Regions from separate parts of the Pseudanabaena sp. FACHB-2040 genome, predicted to be linked through region 1. Evidence: predicted binding sites of a transcription regulator. Region 1 holds the regulator's gene; each other region holds the start of a gene.
The links. Region 1 encodes HrcA, which represses chaperone genes, less so after heat shock. Its sites were predicted from a motif close to TTAGCACTCNNNNNNNNNGAGTGCTAA; they were not measured.
Positions count from the first base shown of each region.

Region 1 (6,474 bases):
ATGACCGTCCTGGCTACGTTCAGGCAATGGCTGATTTGATTGCCCAGGAGCTAGACCAGCTGCCTGAGCCCAATCAGGGCCATATCTTTTTCAGCGCCCACGGGGTGCCGGTGAGCTATGTCAAGGAGGCAGGCGATCCCTACCAGAGAGAGATCGAAAACTGCACTACCTTGATCATGAAGGCGCTTAACCGTCCTAACGCTCACACTCTGGCTTACCAAAGCCGGGTTGGCCCAGTGGAGTGGCTACAGCCCTATACGGAAGATGCGATCGCAACACTAGCCGAACAGAGCGTTAAACAGCTCGTCGTTGTTCCCATTAGCTTTGTCTCTGAGCACATTGAAACCCTTCAAGAAATTGATATCGAGTACCGGGAAATTGCTGAAGAGGCCGGTATCGAAACCTTCAAACGGGTGCCCGCGCTTAACACTCACCCTGGCTTTGTAGCCGACATGGCTGACATGGTTTTAGAAGCGCTTAATTCGCCCCGCACGCTGTTCTCCGACGTCGTGCAGCCCGACAAACAGGTCAGAATTTATCCGCAAGATCGCTCTGCCTGGGGCATGACGCCCTTTGCTGAAGTCTGGAATGGTCGGCTAGCAATGTTAGGGTTTCTAGCGCTGCTGCTAGAGCTAATGAGTGGCCGAGGGCCGCTGCATTTGGTGGGTTTGCTATAGCTATCGGTCAATCGAGCACTCGCTAATCGGGCGGTAAATGTTGACTACCGCTTTGGGTATCTGGCTCTGGCATCGGCTTAGCCGCTCTCCAGTGCTGCCAAATATTTGAGGTGCGAATTACCAGCCAGAGCAGCAGCAGGGCAATGATCCCCCCCTGCTGGGGCGAGTCAAACGCCAAAATTGCCAGGAACACGCACAGAGCGTCTAGCACAAAAAAAGCCCAGAGGGGCGGTCGCCGAGGTCGGTAGAACCAGCCGATCTGCATTAGCTGGATCACCAGCGCCAGGAGCGCACTGATCAGACCCATCAAAAAAAACAGCCATCCTTCTAGAAACACCGTGCGGGCAACGGCAATCCCCGCGATGGCCCCGACAAACGGGCTGAGAACCAGCTCAGTGGTTTGCACCAGGCGCTGGCCCACAGGATCTTTAGACAAAACTAGCTCCACCAAAGACCAGCTCACTAGCAAACCCAGCACCCACGCTGGCGGCACCTGAGAGAGCAGGGGCACATTGGCCCAAAGCATATCTCCCGACATCAGCCCAATCATCAGCAGCGGCAGGGCCAAGCGTAAACCTGTTGCGGCAGAGATGGATAAAACGGCCAGAAGCTCAGGAAGAATCACGCAAACCTACTATAGGTTTTGAAGGAACACAAGCTAAAAGAACACAGGCTTTGAGAATTCTGAACAGGCAACTCATCAGCGCCCTTCCAGTGAAGCAGTGCCTCGCCTTGAAACTCCACCTTAGAACACAGATAACCTTCTCTTAAGTTATCAAGACACAGTTTGACTGTGCAGCCTAGAGGGCAGCCTCCCCCCAGACCGCACAGCCCAGCTAAATTCTGCCAATATAGAGAAATTCATGCCGTGGACACTGCAATGGGGGGTCGCAATGATAAAACAGGGACGCAGGAGCTAACGCTGCACCTGAGCATTTTGGGTGGCATTGTGCTGGTACTCTGGGGGGTCTATCTAGCCAATCTGCTGCTGTTTTCGAGGCAGCTAATTAACCTGGGAATTATGCCCAGAAGCGCCGTTGGCCTTAGAGGAATTGTCTTTGCCCCGCTGCTGCACGATAGCCCTTCTCACCTCATTGCCAACACTGTGCCTCTGATCACCCTAGGGTGGCTTACCCTGCTGCGCGGTCTGCGAGAATTTTGGCTCACCACTGCCCTAGTCATGCTTACTGCCGGTTTAGGAACCTGGCTGCTAGGAGCGCCTACCTCAGTTCACATTGGGGCCAGTGGCGTTATCTTTGGCTACTTTGGGTTTCTGCTGCTGCGAGGGTACTTTGAGCGCAGCGTAGGGGCAATTTCCCTGTCCCTGTTGGTGGGACTGCTTTATGGAGGGCTCATCGGGGGAGTACTGCCCGGCAGTTCAGGCGTTTCTTGGGAGAGCCACCTGTTTGGCTTTTTGGGAGGTGCGATCGCAGCCCGCCTTCTAGCCCGTCCCCGTCATCTCAGTTAGCGTAGCCTGGGCCTCTTTGACTGAGAGCCTCCGAGAGGTAGTCTGCTGCCGCCTCTACCACCGCCACCGCATTTTCATAGACCATTCGGGTGGGGCCTAAAATGCCTACGCTCCCCACAGGCACCGCATCCTTCAAGTACGTCGAAGCCACCAAGGCGCAGCCCTGCATAGGCTCCAGCGGATTTTCTGAGCCAATCCAAACCCGCACTCGCCTGTTGTCTTCCACCGTTGCAGGCTCAAAAAACAGCGGCCAAAGCTGGGCCTGATCTTCCTCTAACAGCTGCACAATTGCCTGCACCTGTTGAGTATCTGAAAACTCTGGCTGCCGCAGCACCTCAGCTAGCCCGCTAATGACCAGCTGAGTCGGCGCAGGGATTCGGGTCCGGCGGACGAGCTCTAGAATGGCATTCTGCAGGGTATCTGCGTAGCGCCGAAACTCATGATCCACGTCAGTCCAGTCGAGGGTAGCCACATCCGAGAGATGTCGTCCTCGCAGATGGCGAGTCAAGAAGTTAGACAGTATTTCCAGTTCTCGGCCTAGGGTATCTTCTTCCTCTAGCGGCGGCTGCAAACTATAAGGCAGACGAATCACCACAGACTGAGTTACTAAAGAATCCAACAGCACCACCAGCAAAATCTGGCCAGGATCTACCTGAATGAGCTGCAGATGCCGAATTTGGGCAGTTGTGGCCTGAGGCACCGTAATTAGAGCTAAGTAGCCGCTCAGGCTAGATAAGACCTGAGTAGCGCCTCGCAGCAACGCCTCAAAGCTCCACCCCTCCCAGTCCAACTCCCCCGCCAGCAGCACATCAACCTGCCGCCCCAGCGATTGGGTCGGACTCATCAGCTGATCTACATATAGGCGGTAGCCAAAGTCAGAAGGAACTCGACCGGCAGAAGTGTGGGGTTGAAAGAGCAGCCCCGACTTTTCTAGAAAGCCCATCGCATTTCTGACCGTCGCGGGGCTGACATTGAGGTTGTACTCCTGGACTAGGGCTTGAGACCCTACAGGCTCAGCGGTTGCTACATAGCGACGCACCGTTGCCCACAGAACCTGCTGTTGACGAAGATTGAGCTTTAGGGAAGGCTGCATGAAGCGGTCAGGAAACGACAACCCAACAGATCTTTTGAATTACATTAGCAGAACTTTAACTCTAGTCGTTTTTATGACCGTTAGCAGGTAATCTCAATACCGCTTCAGCAGATCTTTAGACAGGGGCCGCCTCTAGACGTCTTTACTGTGGGTATAGAACTCACCAACTCTAAAGCTAGTCGTGTTTTCTAGCTGCTTGAGCATAGAGCGGGTAATCAGTTTGCCCTGTTCTACCAGAACTTCTCCCGTGATTGGGTGCAGCAAGTCCTGATCGGCTCGGCGGCCAATCAGCGCTTCAATGTCCTGCAGAGAGTTGATATACATACCCGGAGGTAGCTCTACGACAACCCCATTGCCAACTACCCGAGACTGGCAGGCCAAACGCGAATTGGGTTTGCAGGAGGTAATGACTTCTAAAGTGCGCTGTTCTCGCCGATTAATCGGGGTTAGAGCATCCATGCCCTCCTTGACAAAAATGTGACAGGTTGCGCACATGCCCCGTCCCCCGCACTCCTTTAAGACATCCAAGTCCTTGTTGAGGAGAACTGACAGGAGGTTGCCATTGGTTTCAATAGAGCTTTCCTGAGCGATTGGCTCTAACCGAACGATTTTTGCCATAGTTTTTTTCCGAGGTAGGGGTTGCGAGGGAAAAGGGGCAGCAGGTTAGACCAGTTCCAGCGGCAGGACAAGGACAAGCTTAAGCATCCGCAGGGAGCAACAGGCTCTTTTGGCGAGGATCGAGGGCTTGTTCTGTGAGGATGGTGGCAAAATCACGAATGGTCTTACCGCAGTGCTTTACAAAAGCCTGAACCCAATCTTTGAGCCACTGCTGCTGCTCTAGCGTCAGGCTCGCTCCAGCAAGAGCAGCTTCGGTAGTGAGCCTGAAATGCCCTGAGCGGTCAATCTCAACAGATTCAAGCCAGGAATGAGCCGGACGTGCCGATCTCCAAGCGTTAGCTACTATTACTTTGCCCAAATATTGAGTGGTGAAATCGCTCAGGTGATTTAAGGCGGCCATCATTTCATCCCAGAGAACTGTCTGGCTGCGGGCCAAGGCCAGACTAGGCAGTGCTGCTAGCTCATCATTAGCGGAGGGATCTGAGCTAGCCTCAAGCGAGTAGCTTTGATTATTCAGGGTGACACAGCCTGCCAGGAGCCGGAAAGTCGCAACCGAAGTGGCTAAATCTTCTGTCAGCGTCACTTTTAACTGCTTGAGGGCAGTGACATAGGCTTCAAAAGGAACTTGGTTGCTGGTCAGCACCAGCAGAATAACGCCATCGGTAAGCTTGTAAATGTGAGCCTGCCGGCTGCCAAAGCGAAAGGAAAAGGCTTCAAAATCAGCTGGAGTAGTACTAACTACCTGTTGAATACCCTGGGCTAGAGCTTCTTTCTGCTGTGAGTTTAAGATAGTGTCGAGGCCGCAGAAAAAGGGCCGAGTGCGGCCATCCATCAGGGCCACTCCCGTTATACCGGGCAGATTCAGGAAATTCTGAATAACTTGCCGTTTCATACAAACTCAAGCTTTCACTCCAATAAGTTTCGGTCAGTGGCCTGAAACGAGTAATCTAGGGAAGGCAGATTGTACCGAATCGCTAAGTTAGCTAAGGTTGCCCAGTCTTAGCCAGACGATGATGGCAGATATCCTATCTGTGCGATTGTTAGGATGTGTCACCTTACTGCCACTGGCATCTTAGGGATTCTTAACATTTAGGGTTAGTTCCGATGTCTGACCTTCCTTTTACTCTGGATCAATTGCGAATTCTCAAAGCCATTGCGGCAGAGGGTAGCTTCAAGCGGGCAGCGGATAGCCTGTACGTGTCCCAACCTGCAGTTAGCCTTCAGGTGCAGAACCTCGAGCGCCAGCTCGATGTGCCGTTGTTTGACCGGGGAGGTCGACGGGCGCAGTTGACCGAAGCAGGGCACCTGCTGCTGAGCTATGGAGACCGCATTCTCAGCCTCTGCCAGGAAACCTGTCGGGCCATCGAAGACTTGCAGAATCTGCAGGGAGGAACCTTGATTGTGGGGGCTAGCCAAACCACAGGTACCTACCTGTTGCCCCGAATGATCGGTATGTTTCGCCAAAAATACCCTGATGTAGCGGTTCAACTGCATGTCCATTCCACCCGGCGGACGTCTTGGAGCGTAGCCAATGGTCAGGTTGATCTGGCCATTATTGGCGGGGAGGTGCCTCCAGAACTACAAGATTCTCTAGAAATAGTTCCCTATGCGGAGGATGAACTCGCACTGATTATGCCCGTTTTTCATCCTTTGGCGATGAATGAGGTGATTCAGCGCGAAGACCTCTACAAGCTGCAGTTTATTGCCCTAGATTCTCAGTCTACGATTCGCAAGGTCATCGATCAGGTGCTGACCCGCTGCGGCATTGAGACCCGTCGCCTGAAGGTAGAGATGGAGCTGAACTCAATTGAGGCAATTAAGACGGCGGTGCAGTCGGGGTTGGGTGTGGCCTTTGTGTCTAACTCGGCGATTGAAAAAGAGCTGCAGATGGGCGTTTTGCACCGAGCCAAGATTGACTCTGTAGTGGTGAACCGAGCGCTATCGGTAATTTTTAATCCCAACCGCTATCGCTCAAAGGCGGCTGAGGCCTTTACCCACGAAATTTTGCCCCAGTTCACCAATCAAACTTTAGAATTTAGAAAATCTAACGGCGAAAAGAATGGGGCAAAGCCAGAGATTGTTCGGCCTGCAATAGAAGTTCCTCCAACCGGCTCCTGATGTTTTGAAGTGACAGTCATTCATGGAGATTTTCTGCACTCGACCCAGCTGTCCTCGACCGGTCAATGTTTTTCCGGACTTAGACAGTGGCAATACGATTAAAACAGTGCAGCAAAAGTTTTGTATGACCTGTGGAATGCCGCTGCTTTTGGGCAGCCGCTACCTGCCTCAAAAGCTTCTTGGTCAGGGTGGATTTGGCACTGCGTTTTTGGCCCGCGATCGCTACACGCCAACGCTGCGCTCCTGTGTGGTGAAGCTGTTTCAGCCAACCGGGCAGCTCAGTCCTGCTCAGCTACAGACGGCTCAAGACCTGTTTGAGCGTGAGGCAGCGGTACTGGAGGAATTGGGAAATCACCACCCTCAAATTCCAAATCTGTATGCGTTTTTTTCGCTGCAGGTGTCGGGGCTGCGGCCAGGAGTTCAGGAGGAATATTTTTACCTAGTTCAAGAGTTTATTGACGGCCAGAATCTAGAGCAATTGCTAGAGCAGAATGGGGCTT
Region 1 covers NZ_JACJQO010000005.1:48,191-54,664, forward strand. Annotated here, with positions in the region: gene hemH (ferrochelatase) at 1-677, shown strand, start outside; gene H6G13_RS03975 (DUF4126 family protein) at 700-1,302, opposite strand; gene H6G13_RS03980 (rhomboid family intramembrane serine protease) at 1,558-2,145, shown strand; gene hrcA (heat-inducible transcriptional repressor HrcA) at 2,138-3,238, opposite strand; gene H6G13_RS03990 (2Fe-2S iron-sulfur cluster-binding protein) at 3,371-3,856, opposite strand; gene H6G13_RS03995 (hypothetical protein) at 3,936-4,748, opposite strand; gene H6G13_RS04000 (LysR family transcriptional regulator) at 4,961-5,974, shown strand; gene H6G13_RS04005 (serine/threonine-protein kinase) at 5,997-6,474, shown strand, end outside.

Region 2 (6,474 bases), on a different contig from region 1:
GCCGCAGACCACTCGTCTAGCTGGGGAGCCAGGTGGGCCAGGGTGGTGCCGCCACCGGGGACAATGCCTTCTTCAACCGCTGCCTTGGTAGCGTTGATGGCATCTTCTAGGCGCAGCTTGCGGTCTTTCATCTCGGTTTCGGTAGCAGCCCCAACTTTGACCACAGCGACACCGCCAGAGAGCTTAGCCAACCGCTCCTGCAGTTTCTCTTTGTCGTAGCTGGAGTCGGTTTCGTCGATCTGGCGACGGATTTGCTCGCAGCGGGCCTTTACTTGGGCTTCGTTGCCCTCAGCCACGATGGTCGTGGTGTCTTTGGTGATGGTGAGACGGCGGGCCTGCCCCAACATTTCCAGCTTGGCGTTTTCTAGCTTGAGGCCAGTGTCTTCACTGATCACTTGGCCGCCGGTCAGCACCGCGATGTCTTCTAGCATGGCCTTACGGCGATCACCAAAACCAGGAGCCTTGACCGCAGCCACGTTGAGCACGCCACGCATCCGGTTCACCACCAGGGTTGCCAAGGCTTCTTTCTCGATGTCTTCGGCAATGATCATCAGAGGCTTGCCTGCCCGAGCGGCCTGCTCCAACACAGGCACCAGATCCTGCACCAGGGTGATCTTTTTGTCGGTAATCAGGATGTAGGGTTCATCCAGCACCGCTTCCATGCGCTCGGTGTCGGTAACAAAGTAGGGAGACAGGTAGCCCTTGTCAAAGCGCATCCCCTCGGTGACCTCCAGCTCGGTGGTCATGGACTTGCCTTCTTCCAGGGAGATGACGCCTTCGCGACCGACTTTGTCCATCGCTTCAGCGATCATGCGGCCCACTTCGTCGTCATTACCGGCAGAGATGGAGCCAACCTGAGCGATGGACTTGGAGTCGCCCACCGGACGGGCCTGCTCAGCAATTTTGTCTACTAGGAATGCAGTAGCCTTGTCGATGCCGCGCTTGAGGGTGATCGCGTTGGCACCCGCAGCCACGTTCCGCAGACCTTCCTTCACAATGGCGTGGGCCAGCACAGTTGCGGTGGTGGTGCCATCACCAGCAGCATCGTTAGTTTTTGCCGCGGCCTGACGCAGCAGAGAAACGGCAGTGTTTTCAATATGGTCTTCCAGCTCGATTTCCTTGGCGATGGTGACACCGTCGTTAATGATCTGAGGCGCACCAAATTTCTTCTCTAGCACCACATTGCGACCCTTGGGTCCGAGGGTGACTGCAACCGCTTCGGCCAGCTTGTCAAAACCCCGCTCCAGCGAGCGGCGAGCATCTTCGTTGTAGGTAATCGTTTTAGCCATGATGAATAGGTCTCCTAACTGAAATGCGAGGAAAGTAGCAAATAGAGATTTAGGGGAAAGGGGTGTGGGGTGTAGGGGGGTAGGGTATGGGGTTTAGGGTTTAAGGGAAGTGGACGAGGCTTTTGCTCTGTGCCTTAAACCTTGCACCCTATACCCTCAACCCCTCTATCCCAACGCTGCCAAAATATCCTGCTCGCGCAGCAGAACGTAGTCTTCGGTGCCGAGCTTGATGTCGGTGCCAGCGTACTTGGAGTAGAGCACTTTGTCGCCGACTTTGACTTCCATGGTCTGATAGGAGCCGTCGTCGCTGCGCTTGCCGGGGCCGACCTGCACGACTTCACCCACCTGGGGTTTTTCTTTAGCCGTGTCGGGCAGCAAAATGCCGCCAGCGGTTTTTTCTTCGGCTTCGCTGACTTTGACCAGAATGCGATCGCTCAAAGGTTTTACAGTTGACACACTCAAGGTGACAGCTGCCATAACTATCCTCCCAATGCAAATTCGCTGAGTGACTGAAAAAGTTACCTCGATTGAGCCAGCCTCCTGCAACTGCAGGTGCCGCCCAACTCGGGCTAGGAGCGCCGATAAAGACCTCTTGTGTCGTGAAGCCTTACCAGCCGAGCTAGCACTCTTGCCTCCTGAGTGCTAATTTAGCCGGGAGAAAAATGCGATCGCAACTCCTGAGCAGGTATGGTTTACCGAACCAGCTCAGGGGGTAGATGGGTGGATGAGTAGGGAGTGTGGAGAGGGAGCAGAGGTTTTCTGTTGTTTTGTGAGCCGGGAATATTTCGGAAGCGATCCGGCTCTTAGCCCTATGCCTTGCTCAAACTGTGTATCTCTCCCATCCACCCTCCCACTCATCCACCCTCCTACTCATTCACCCTCCCACCCATCTACCCCCAACTTCCCTTAATAATTGACCTAGCTGCCGCTGCAATACGCTTCAGGTCATCGTCTAGCAGGGGTGGCCAGATCACGCCTGCCTTTTGCCCTGCTTCAAAGAGCTGGCGGCTTTCGTAGGAGAGGATGAAGAGGGCTTGCACCAGGTCTTTGTCTAGGGCGGGTACGTTTTGCAGACCTTCGTAGACGACTTTGAGCGCTAGCAGTAGCGAGGTGACTTGGCCGGGGATGGGGGGCTGCCCCTGGCGTAAGCGGCTGTAGAAGCTTTCTTCTTGGCCTTCCTGAGGCTGGATAGTCTGGTGAAACAGGAACTGGCGGGCCGTCTGGAAGTCCATAGGTTTAGATCTTTACAGGGGGTGAACAGGACTGCTTGATAAGGGAAAAGGGTTTGGGGGGCATTCTGTAGCTGGGTTTGTGAGAATGTTCCTTGTCCAAGTCCAGCACTGGATCTATCAGTGGAGTTTTGCCTCAAGAAAAGCTCCGGATCCTAAAGTGGACTGGGTATGACTGAAATCCCTCATCCAAGTTTTACAGAGATTTCATGAGTTTCCGTGTTCAATGAAGGGCAGTTTCTGTCTAGAACGGCAGGGCAACGTTACGCGGATGAATGGCCGGTATGGGCCTGAGGCTAGTTTGGTTCGCTCAATTGTTTCTCTGGAAGTGCAATGACGAGTCCGTTTCTAGAAAAAGTTCCGTTCGTTGATCTCTCGTGGCAGCATGAGCCGCTCAAAGCTGACATTGCCCAAGCTGTAGAGGCAGTTTTGCAGCGGGGCGATTTCATTTTGGGAGAAGCTGTGGCGGCGTTCGAGGCGGCGTTTGCAGCGGCCTGTGAGGTAGAGCAGGCGGTGGGAGTGGGCTGCGGCACGGATGCGATCGCACTTGGCCTGACGGCCTGTGGCATTGGCCCAGGAGATGAGGTTTTACTGCCGGCCAATACGTTTGTCGCTACGCTGATTGGCATTTTGCGGGCGGGCGCTACTCCAGTGCTGGTGGACTGTCATGGCGACACAGCCCTAATTGATCTGACGGCGGCTGAGTCGGCCATTACGCCTCGTACTCGCGCCATTTTGCCGGTGCACCTCTATGGTCAGATGGTATCGCCCAGGGGGCTGCTGTCTTTGGCTCAACGTCACGATCTGCTGATCTTTGAAGATGCGGCTCAGGCACATTTGGCCCAGCGAGAGGGCTACTGGGCTGGGTCGGTGGGCCAGGCTGCTGCCTTTAGCTTTTACCCCAGCAAAAATTTAGGGGCTTTGGGTGATGGCGGTATGCTGGTAACGCAACGGGCCAGTGTGGCCCAAACGGTTAAGTCTCTGCGAAACTATGGAGCCACCCGCAAGTACTACCACACCGATCCAACCGGTACCAATAGCCGCCTCGATACGCTTCAGGCAGCAGTGCTGCACCTGAAACTGCCCCACCTAGGTGGGTGGAATCAGGCTCGCAACCACCTGGCTCAGCACTACGACAACTCCCTAAAACCACTAGCTGAGTACGGCATTTTGCCGCTTTGCAATGACAGTGGAGCGGGCCATGTTTACCACCTATATGTAATTCGCGTGATGCCAAACTGCCCGATTGATCGCACTACTCTGCAGATGGCGGTCGAGGCGGCAGGCATTCAAACCGGCATTCACTATCCGGTGCCCTGCCATCTGCAGCCCGCGTTTGAGAATTTGGGCTATGGGCCGGGCGACTTTTCCCAGGCAGAGGCGCTCAGCCAAGAAATTTTGTCTCTGCCCATGTACCCCGGCCTGACTCTAGCTCAGATAGATCGGGTCGTCAGCGTCCTCCGCGACCAGGTTATGCAAGCCTCTCTGTCCCCCAAGGCGGTCTAATACATCTGCTATGGCTATCTCATCGGGTTTCCTAAGAACTTTAAAACAAGCGCCCCTAGAGAGCGCGATCGCAGCCCTGCTGCTCTTGCTCTATGGCCCCCTGCTGTGGCACTGGGTAGACGGCTGGCTCAACAAGTCCATTAGCATCCAGCACGAGTATTTCAGCCACGGCCTGATCGGCATTCCCTTTGCGCTGTATCTGGCCTGGGGTCAACGCCAAACCTGGGCCGAACTGCCTGAGCGTTGGCATCCCTTGGGCTTGGGTTTGGTTGCGATCGCAGCCGTCTTCTACACTAGCGGCCTGTCCGACTGGGCAAATCTCTCCTTCCCTTTGCTGCTAGCAGGCCTATGCCTCTGCCTTAAAGGCACCGCCGGGTTTCAGCTCCAGGCATTTCCCCTAGCCCTGATTGCCCTAGCCACTCCCACCCAGTTGCCCTACCTGATCGAGCCCTACGTGCTGCCGCTCCAGCACTTCATCGCCTCCGTCGCCGGGTTTTTGCTGGTACAGGTCGGAGTAGATGTGACCGTCCAGAGTATCTATCTATTTGTCAACGGCCAGACCGTCGAAGTCGCTCCCCACTGCGCCGGTCTAAAAATGCTCTTCACCAGCCTCTATGTCGCCCTGATGCTGCTTCACTGGACCGGCCTCTGGACCTCCCGCCTCAGGAGCAGCCTTTTTTTAGTAGGCACCATTACTATCAGCATCGTCGGCAACATCCTGCGAAATACTCTCCTCAGCTACTTCCACGGCACCAGCAACACCGCTGCCTTCGACTGGCTCCATGAAAGCTGGGGCGGCGACCTCTACTCTGCTCTGATGCTGCTCTCTTTGGTAGGTCTAGTTAATCTGATTCAGCAATACGTTCCCTCTAGTTTGGAGCTTGAGGCTCCTCCGCCTTCGAATTTTTAGGGGAGAAGGTAGCAGGAAGAGGCGCAGGGACGGGGAGACGCAGAAATATCTAGCTTCGAGTTCTCTGCATTCTTAAATTGCTCTATCTCCCCCACCCTTCCTACCTTCCCCATCTTCCTTTTCCATCCCGTCTCCCCGTCCCCGCATCCCCCTCTCCCATGCCCCTCCCAGACAAAACCCTCCACCACTGGCTTAAAATCCTGCTAGTCGTAAGCCTAGCTGCGATCGCAACCCTCACCCTCCCCAACCTGCTCAGCGGCCAAGGGGCTTGGCTGCAGTCACCTCAGGTGGCGCAGATTCAGGCGCTGCGAGAGCTGCGGCAGGAGGGCCTGAATCTGCCCGGATGGACGGCTAAAGGGCATCATGCAGTGCCTATCAATCGGCATGACTGGCTGCTAAGTGAGTACACTGCTCAGTCAACTCCGGCTCAGGCTCCTGCGGCGCAGCAGATTGCTGTGCTGCTGCGCACTCAGCCCGATCACAGCAATCAGCCTGCTCTAGAGTGGGTCGATCTGGCTGGGGCGCAGGAGTGGACCAACGATTCTCGCCGCACTGTTCGTTTTACTGTGGATTCTCCCGAGGGTCAGCCAGTCTCTGTCAAGGCTCGCTTTTCGCGCGGCTGGAACCAGCAACAGACCTTTGCCGTGCTGCAGTGGTATGCCTGGCCCACAGGCGGGAACTTTTCGCCCAACAGCTGGTTCTGGGCTGACCAGGGGGCGCAGTGGCGCAGCGGTAGCCGCATGCCTTGGGTGGCCGTTAGTCTGCTGGTGCCGATTGATCCCTTGGGTGACATTGGGCCCTATGAACCTTTTGCCCAGGCGGTTGGTCAGCAAATTCAGACGGTGCTGCTGCAGGGGCCTCTGGCGGCTGCTCCCTAAAGGACATTTTTCAGAGTGCTGGGGATGCTTTGAACTTCGCTAGAATGGCCTTTGGCAGCGCGTCAGATGCGATCATTATTCTTTAGCCTGGGTAGTTACGGCTGTACGCGATGACCTCAAACCTATTCACACCCCCGGCTCGATTTCTATCCTGGCGTTGGCCGCTGCTGGCCCAGATGCGCTGGCGGCAGGCTCCCCTGCTGCTGCTGGTCTGTGGGCTGGCGTTGCTAGAGCAGGGAGCCGCCTTGGGCCAAACCACCCCGCCACCCGTGACGTTGCCTCCGGTCGAAAGCTCCCCGCCCTCGTCGCCACTAACCGAGCCTCTAGAGCCCACTGCTCCCGGACAGATTGAACTGCCTGCTCCTGGCAGCCCCACCCCAGATACTCGGCCTCCGCTGCCGCCCGACTGGCTCAACCGCATTTTGGGTCAGCCTGGTCAGCCTCAGCCGCGGGTCTTCGATGACTACCGCCTAGGGCCAGGAGACGGCATCTTCATTACCGTACAGCGGTTCCCTGACCTCAGCTTTCAGGCCACTCTAGACATTCAGGGCAACGTCATCGTCCCGCTGGCCGGAGCCATCAACCTGGCCGATCTGACTCTGGAAGAGGCCCGTCAGACGATTTTCACGGCCTATGATCAGTACGTGGTCAATCCCCAGGTT
Region 2 covers NZ_JACJQO010000022.1:233,388-239,861, reverse strand. Annotated here, with positions in the region: gene groL (chaperonin GroEL) at 1-1,289, opposite strand, end outside; gene groES (co-chaperone GroES) at 1,455-1,766, opposite strand; gene H6G13_RS24050 (Dethiobiotin synthetase) at 2,180-2,521, opposite strand; gene H6G13_RS24045 (DegT/DnrJ/EryC1/StrS family aminotransferase) at 2,852-4,024, shown strand; gene crtB (cyanoexosortase B) at 4,035-4,934, shown strand; gene H6G13_RS24035 (cyanoexosortase B system-associated protein) at 5,093-5,812, shown strand; gene H6G13_RS24030 (polysaccharide biosynthesis/export family protein) at 5,923-6,474, shown strand, end outside.
Region 2: groES (co-chaperone GroES) is a predicted target of HrcA. The motif match lies at 1,909-1,935, and genes of this name have one in related genera.

Region 3 (6,474 bases), on a different contig from region 1:
AAGCATATCTCAGCAGCAGGAGACTCTTGGGAGATGAATTCTTAAATAAACAGGAAGGTTTAAATGAACGAAATTAGCCTGTTTATTTAGCTAGTTAAAACAGTCAAATTCTTATTTAATTTGATGATTGCTTATTACCCAGATCAGAACTTTATTATTTTTTAATAAATCTTTTTATTGATGAAAGTGTCATTCCAGCGGCAGCGTTACAATGCCAAGCCAAAAATCTTCAATGCGCTTGACGAGGTGATAAAGCTGGTTCAGGTCGGCAGATTTGATCACGTAACAGTTGCCCTGCATTGCATAGCTGTCGAAGACATCGGCTTCACTGTCTGCTAGTGTCAAAACGACGATGGGAATGCGGCGCAGGTGGGGCGCGGCTTTGATAGCGGTTAAGATCTCCCAGCCATTTTTCTCGGGCAGGTCGAGATCGAGCAAAATTAGGTCGGGGCGAGGAGCATCGGTGTAGGCACCTTGGCGGTTGAGAAAACTAAGCGCTTGCGCTACTTCTGCGATCGCAACCAGCCGGTATTGACCAGCAGTTTCGCTCAGCGCCTGATCAATAACGCGAACATGCTCGGGGTGATGATCTATCACCAAAATCAATCGCTCTGCTGCCGTCTCCATGCTGTCTCCCATCCTTCCTCAGTGAAGCTACAGGCTCGCTGCAGTGACGTTTGCCCTAGCTGATGATGGCAGTTTTCCTAGCAGATGTGGCAAAAACTCCGGCTACTGACCTGGGCGAGTCAGCGGCGGCAGAGCCCGCCACGCAGCCTGAGCCACCCCCTGCTGAGGATTTAGCTCTAACGCCTTGGCCAACACTCGACGGGCTTCGTCATAGCGGTTGAGTCGGGCCAGCACCACGCCCATGCCGGTCCAGGCATCAGCACTATCGGGGGCAATTCGGATCGCCTGCTGGTAGGCTCTGCCTGCTTCCGGGTAGCGCTCTAGAGACACCAAAACTGTGGCCCGGTTGTACCAGCCCAGATATGTACGTTCATCTAGGGCAATGGCGCGGTCTGCCGATTCTAGTGCCGCAGCGTGCTGCTGCAAATACCACTGCACCACGCTGCGGTTAGCCCAGGTTTCGGCATCATTGGGATCCAAAGCAATAGCCTGATCATAGGCAGTGAGAGCCGATTCATACTGCCCCAGCCGCCGCTGGAGGCGGCCCACATTGATCCAGGGAGAGGCATAGGTAGGGTCGAGTTCGGTGGCGCGCTGGAGAGATGCGATCGCACCCTGCCAATCTTCTAGGCGTGCCAAAATAGCCCCCCGGTTATTCCAGGCAGCGGCGTACTCCGAGTTCAGGCCCACAGCTCGGTTGATCGCCGCCAGCGCCGCCTGAGGCCGATCCAAACCTAGATAAGCCGTGGCCTGCTGCGACCATGCTGCGGCAGCCCCTTCTGCTCCCCAGTCTCCATTTCCATTGCCCGCTAGGGCCTGCTCACAGGCAGCCATCGCGGCCTCATACTGAGCAGTCTGGTTAAGCAGGGCACACTGCCCCACCCGCGCCTCTGACCAGTCGGGCTGCAGGGCCACCGCTCGGTTGTAGGACAGCAGCGCTTCCTCAAAGCGATCCAGCATTTCTAGGGTCTGCCCCTGAGCTACCCAAGTGAATGCATCTTCCGGGTTTAGGGTCAGGGCCTGATCAAAAGCAGCCACGGCGGGAACAAGCTGCCCCTGCTCCCGGTGGGCAATTCCCCGGAAAGACCAGGCTAGGGCAGGGCTGGCGCTACCCCAGCTAGAGTCACCGTTTAGGGCGGCTTCACAGCTTTCTAGGGCATTGCTGTACTGTTTTAGATCCAGGTAAGCCTGGCAGCGGTAAGTTAAAACCTGGGCATCCTGCCGATTGGTCAATAGCGATCGCTCATAGGCCACCAGCGCCGCCTCATAGTCCTGCTGCTGGGCCAAGGCGCGGCCCTGATACAGCCAGAGTGACGCCATAGATGCATTGTCGCCACTATCGGTTAGCTGTAGCGCTTGCTCGCAGGTGCTCAACGCCTGGCCAGGCTGATTCAGTTCGAGGTAGGCTCGGCACTGGTGCGTCAGGGCCAGCGCATTATTAGGATGAAGGGTCAGAGCCTGCTGGGCCGCAGCGATAGCCTCGGGATATTGAGCTAACGCCAGTAAGAGGCTGCTTTGGGTGATCCAGAGATCAGTCTCTTGGGGACGCAGCTGGAGCGCAGTCGCACAGGCAGCCTGGGCCTCGACATACTTTTCAGCTTCGACCTGCAGGCGGCACACCTCTTGCCAGTAGCCGAAGCTCTCCAGGGTTTGGGTCAGGTTACTGGGAGGAGTTTGGGCTAGGTAGACAGAAGGTGAAACAGCTTCTGTCAGAACCATCGCGCTGCCGGGAATTAGTGCGATAAGAGCAAAGACTTGCTGTATAGGCATTTCAGAGGAGCTGAAAAATACTGTTCGGGAACCCGTACAGCGGGGATGGTTGCGATCGCACACCCCAACACCTTAAATTAGCACTCGGGGCTTGAGAGTGCTAAGTCCTAAAAGAAGTATTGCGCTCCCGATTTTACACGGGATCATTCCACAAGCGCGCAACTTAATTGAGTATCAAATCTGGAGAGTAACATTTTATGGCAGCTGTAACTTTAGCGGCGTCTAGCCTTAAGCCGCTAGGCGATCGTGTTCTAGTTAAAGTAAGCGAATCCGAAGAGAAAACTGCTGGTGGCATCTTGCTGCCCGATACCGCCAAAGAAAAACCCCAGGTGGGCGAAATCACCGCTGTGGGTCCTGGCAAGCGCAGCGACGACGGCAGCCGTCAAGAAACCGAAGTGAAAGTTGGCGACAAAGTGCTGTACTCCAAGTACGCAGGCACCGACATCAAGCTTGGCGCTGATGAGTATGTGCTGTTGTCCGAAAAAGACATTCTGGCTGTCCTAGGCTAACCATCCCGTTTCGTGGGGCAGGTTCTCGTGGGAGCAGGTTTAGCAAACAGCTTTACCGGCCTGCTTACGAACTCGCTACAAAACCTGCCCTACTCCTAACTTGGCAGATCGCTCCAACTCTGTTTCAACACAACAACGCAACTAAAGAACTATGGCTAAGCGCATCATTTATAACGAAAATGCCCGTCGTGCTCTAGAACGCGGCATGGACATTCTGGCCGAAGCCGTTGCTGTCACCCTTGGACCCAAGGGCCGCAACGTGGTGCTAGAGAAGAAGTTCGGCGCACCCCAGATCGTTAACGATGGTGTCACCATCGCTAAAGAAATCGAATTAGAAGACAACGTTGAAAACACCGGAGTCGCGCTGATTCGTCAGGCTGCTTCCAAAACCAACGATGCTGCTGGCGACGGTACCACCACCGCAACTGTGCTGGCCCACGCCATGGTCAAAGAAGGCCTACGTAACGTCGCTGCTGGCTCCAACGCCATTTCCCTCAAGCGCGGCATCGACAAAGCCACCGCTTTCCTCGTCGAGAAAATCGCTGAGCACGCTCGCCCTGTAGGCGACTCTAAGTCCATCGCTCAGGTTGGCTCCATCTCCGCCGGTAACGACGAAGAAGTTGGCAACATGATCGCTGAAGCGATGGAAAAGGTGGGCCGCGAAGGCGTCATCTCCTTGGAAGAAGGCAAGTCCATGACCACCGAACTGGAGGTCACTGAAGGGATGCGCTTTGACAAGGGCTACACCTCTCCCTACTTTGTCACCGACACCGAGCGCATGGAAGCTGTGCTCGACGAGCCCTTCATCCTGATTACCGACAAGAAGATTGCCCTGGTGCAGGATCTAGTACCCGTACTGGAGCAGGTTGCCCGCGCCGGCCGCCCGCTGATGATCATTGCTGAAGATATTGAGAAAGAAGCCCTGGCAACCCTGGTTGTCAACCGTCTGCGCGGTGTGCTTAACGTCGCTGCAGTTAAGGCTCCTGGCTTTGGCGATCGCCGTAAGGCCATGCTCGAAGACATCGCGGTGCTGACCGGCGGCCAGGTGATCAGCGAAGACACCGGCCTCAAGCTAGACAACACCAAGATCGACATGCTGGGCAAAGCCCGCCGCCTCACTATCACCAAAGACACCACCACCATCGTGGCTGAGGGCAACGAAGCCCAGGTGAAGGCCCGCTGCGAGCAGATTCGTCGCCAAATCGACGAAACCGAGTCCAGCTACGACAAAGAAAAGCTCCAAGAGCGGCTGGCCAAGCTCTCTGGCGGTGTAGCAGTCATCAAAGTGGGTGCCGCTACCGAAACCGAGATGAAGGACCGCAAGCTGCGTCTAGAAGATGCTATCAACGCTACCAAGGCAGCGGTTGAAGAGGGCATCGTCCCTGGTGGCGGTACCACCCTGGCGCACCTGGTTCCCAGCTTGACCGAGTGGGTCAACGCTAACTTGAAGGATGAGGAGCTAACCGGCGGCACCATTGTGGCTCGCGCTCTAGCGGCTCCCCTGATGCGGATTGCTGAAAACGCCGGTAAGAACGGCGCTGTTGTGGCTGAGCGAGTCAAAGAACTGCCCTTTGATACTGGCTACGACGCCGCTAACGATAAGTTCGTTGACATGTTCGAAATCGGTATCGTAGACCCTGCTAAGGTGACCCGTTCTGCCCTGCAAAACGCGGCCTCCATTGCCGGCATGGTGCTGACCACCGAGTGTATCGTCGTAGACAAGCCCGAGCCTAAGGAAAATGCGCCCGCTGGCGCTGGCATGGGCGGCGACTTCGACTACTAAACTAAGGTCAACAACTCTCCCTAGCCTCGTTTTAGGGGCTTAACTGAGCAGGGCTGTCTTCGCGAGAAGGCAGCCCTTTTTGATCGCCGAGCAAGTTGAGTTCAGTTCATTGCCCTATCGATCTTTATGAGAATTAGCGGGAAAACTGGTAGAGGATCCCTTTGCGCTAGGTGGTATGCCGCGTCTTCTCCGTTTTCCCCAGGTTCGCCAACCGTGGGCTAAGCGTCCCCTACAGTGGATCTTGGTGCTGCCCTTCATCGCTCAATTGGTAGGGGCTGTGGCGCTAGTAGAATATTTATCTTTTCGCAATAGCCAGCGAGCGATTCACGATCTGGCCTCTCAACTGCGTATCGAACTAACTGGGCGAATTCAACAGCAAATTCAGGGCTATGTAGAATCGCCGTTTCTAATTAATGAAATGAATGCGATCGCACTGACCCAAGGCAGCATTCAAGTCAAGCAGGCAGAAGGGGAGTATCTGTTTTGGCAGCAGGCTAAGACCTTTCCTACTAATAATTTGATCTACTGCGGTACTGAGGCGGATGGTGCCTTTATGGGAGTGGGCCGATCAAAGGATGACGGCACGCTGCAACTGCAGATCTCTAATGCTGATACCAACTACTACTTTCAGTTCTATAAACTAGACAACCGAGGCAACCAGGCCCAGCTTAAAAACGAATTTCTAGACCGCCCCTACGACCCACGCCTGCGACCCTGGTATATTGCAGCAAAAGCTAGAGAAAGAGCCACCTGGAGCGAGATTTACCTAGATTTTGATGCCCTGGTACCGGTCGTAACGGCCAGTATTCCTGTGTACGACGCCAACCAGAAGCTGTTAGGGGTCTGTGCGGCCGACTTTCTGCTGTCTGCCGAATTAGACACGTTTCTTAGCGAGCTTGAGGTTGGTAAATCTGGCGAAACCTTTATTTTGGAGCGATCGGGGGCGCTGGTCTCTAGCTCTACCGCTAATGAGGAAAACCTGCTGCTGGGGGAAGGCACAGCAGCGGAGCGACTGCAGGCAGTTGACAGCAAAAATCCTTTGGTCAGCGCCACCGCTCGCTACCTGATCCAGCAATTTGGAGATCTTCGCTCTATTCAAGGCATTCAGCAAGTTGCTTTCCGGTTGCCCAATGGCCAGCAGCAGTTTGTTCAGGTAGCCCCCTTTTATGACAGCCGGGGTCTGGACTGGCTGGTGGTATTGGTCATTCCCGAGTCGGACTTTATGGCCGAGATTTATGCCAGCACGCACCTGACCGTATTTTTGAGTGTGCTGGCCGTAGCGGCAGCGCTAATTATCGGGCTGCTGACAGGCCGCTGGATTACCCGACCAGTGGCAAAGCTCAACCAGGCAGCTACAGCAATTTCCAACGGCGATTTTACTTCCGTGGTGGAGGTGGAGGGAATTGATGAATTGGAGGATCTAGCAGCTTCCTTCAACAGCATGGCCCACCAGCTTCGGCAGTCCTTTGACACGCTGGAGCAGCGCGTGCAAGAGCGGACGGCTGAACTGGCCGAATCAAACCTAGAGCTAGCGATCGCAAAAGATAAAGCCGAAGTTGCCAACCAGGCTAAGAACATCTTTATAGCCAACATGAGCCACGAGTTGCGATCGCCCCTAAATGCCATCTTGGGCTACTCCCAACTGATGCTACGATCCTCCTGTTTTTCCTGCGGTGAGAGAGAAAAGGTTGCTATCATTTATCGTAGTGGCGACTACTTATTGACTTTAATCAATCACATCCTGGACCTATCTAAAATTGAGGCGGGGCAGGCCAAGCTCTCAAC
Region 3 covers NZ_JACJQO010000022.1:422,787-429,260, forward strand. Annotated here, with positions in the region: gene H6G13_RS24860 (response regulator) at 190-627, opposite strand; gene H6G13_RS24865 (tetratricopeptide repeat protein) at 730-2,346, opposite strand; gene groES (co-chaperone GroES) at 2,595-2,906, shown strand; gene groL (chaperonin GroEL) at 3,058-4,689, shown strand; gene H6G13_RS24880 (ATP-binding protein) at 4,865-6,474, shown strand, end outside.
Region 3: groES (co-chaperone GroES) is a predicted target of HrcA. The motif match lies at 2,475-2,501, and genes of this name have one in related genera.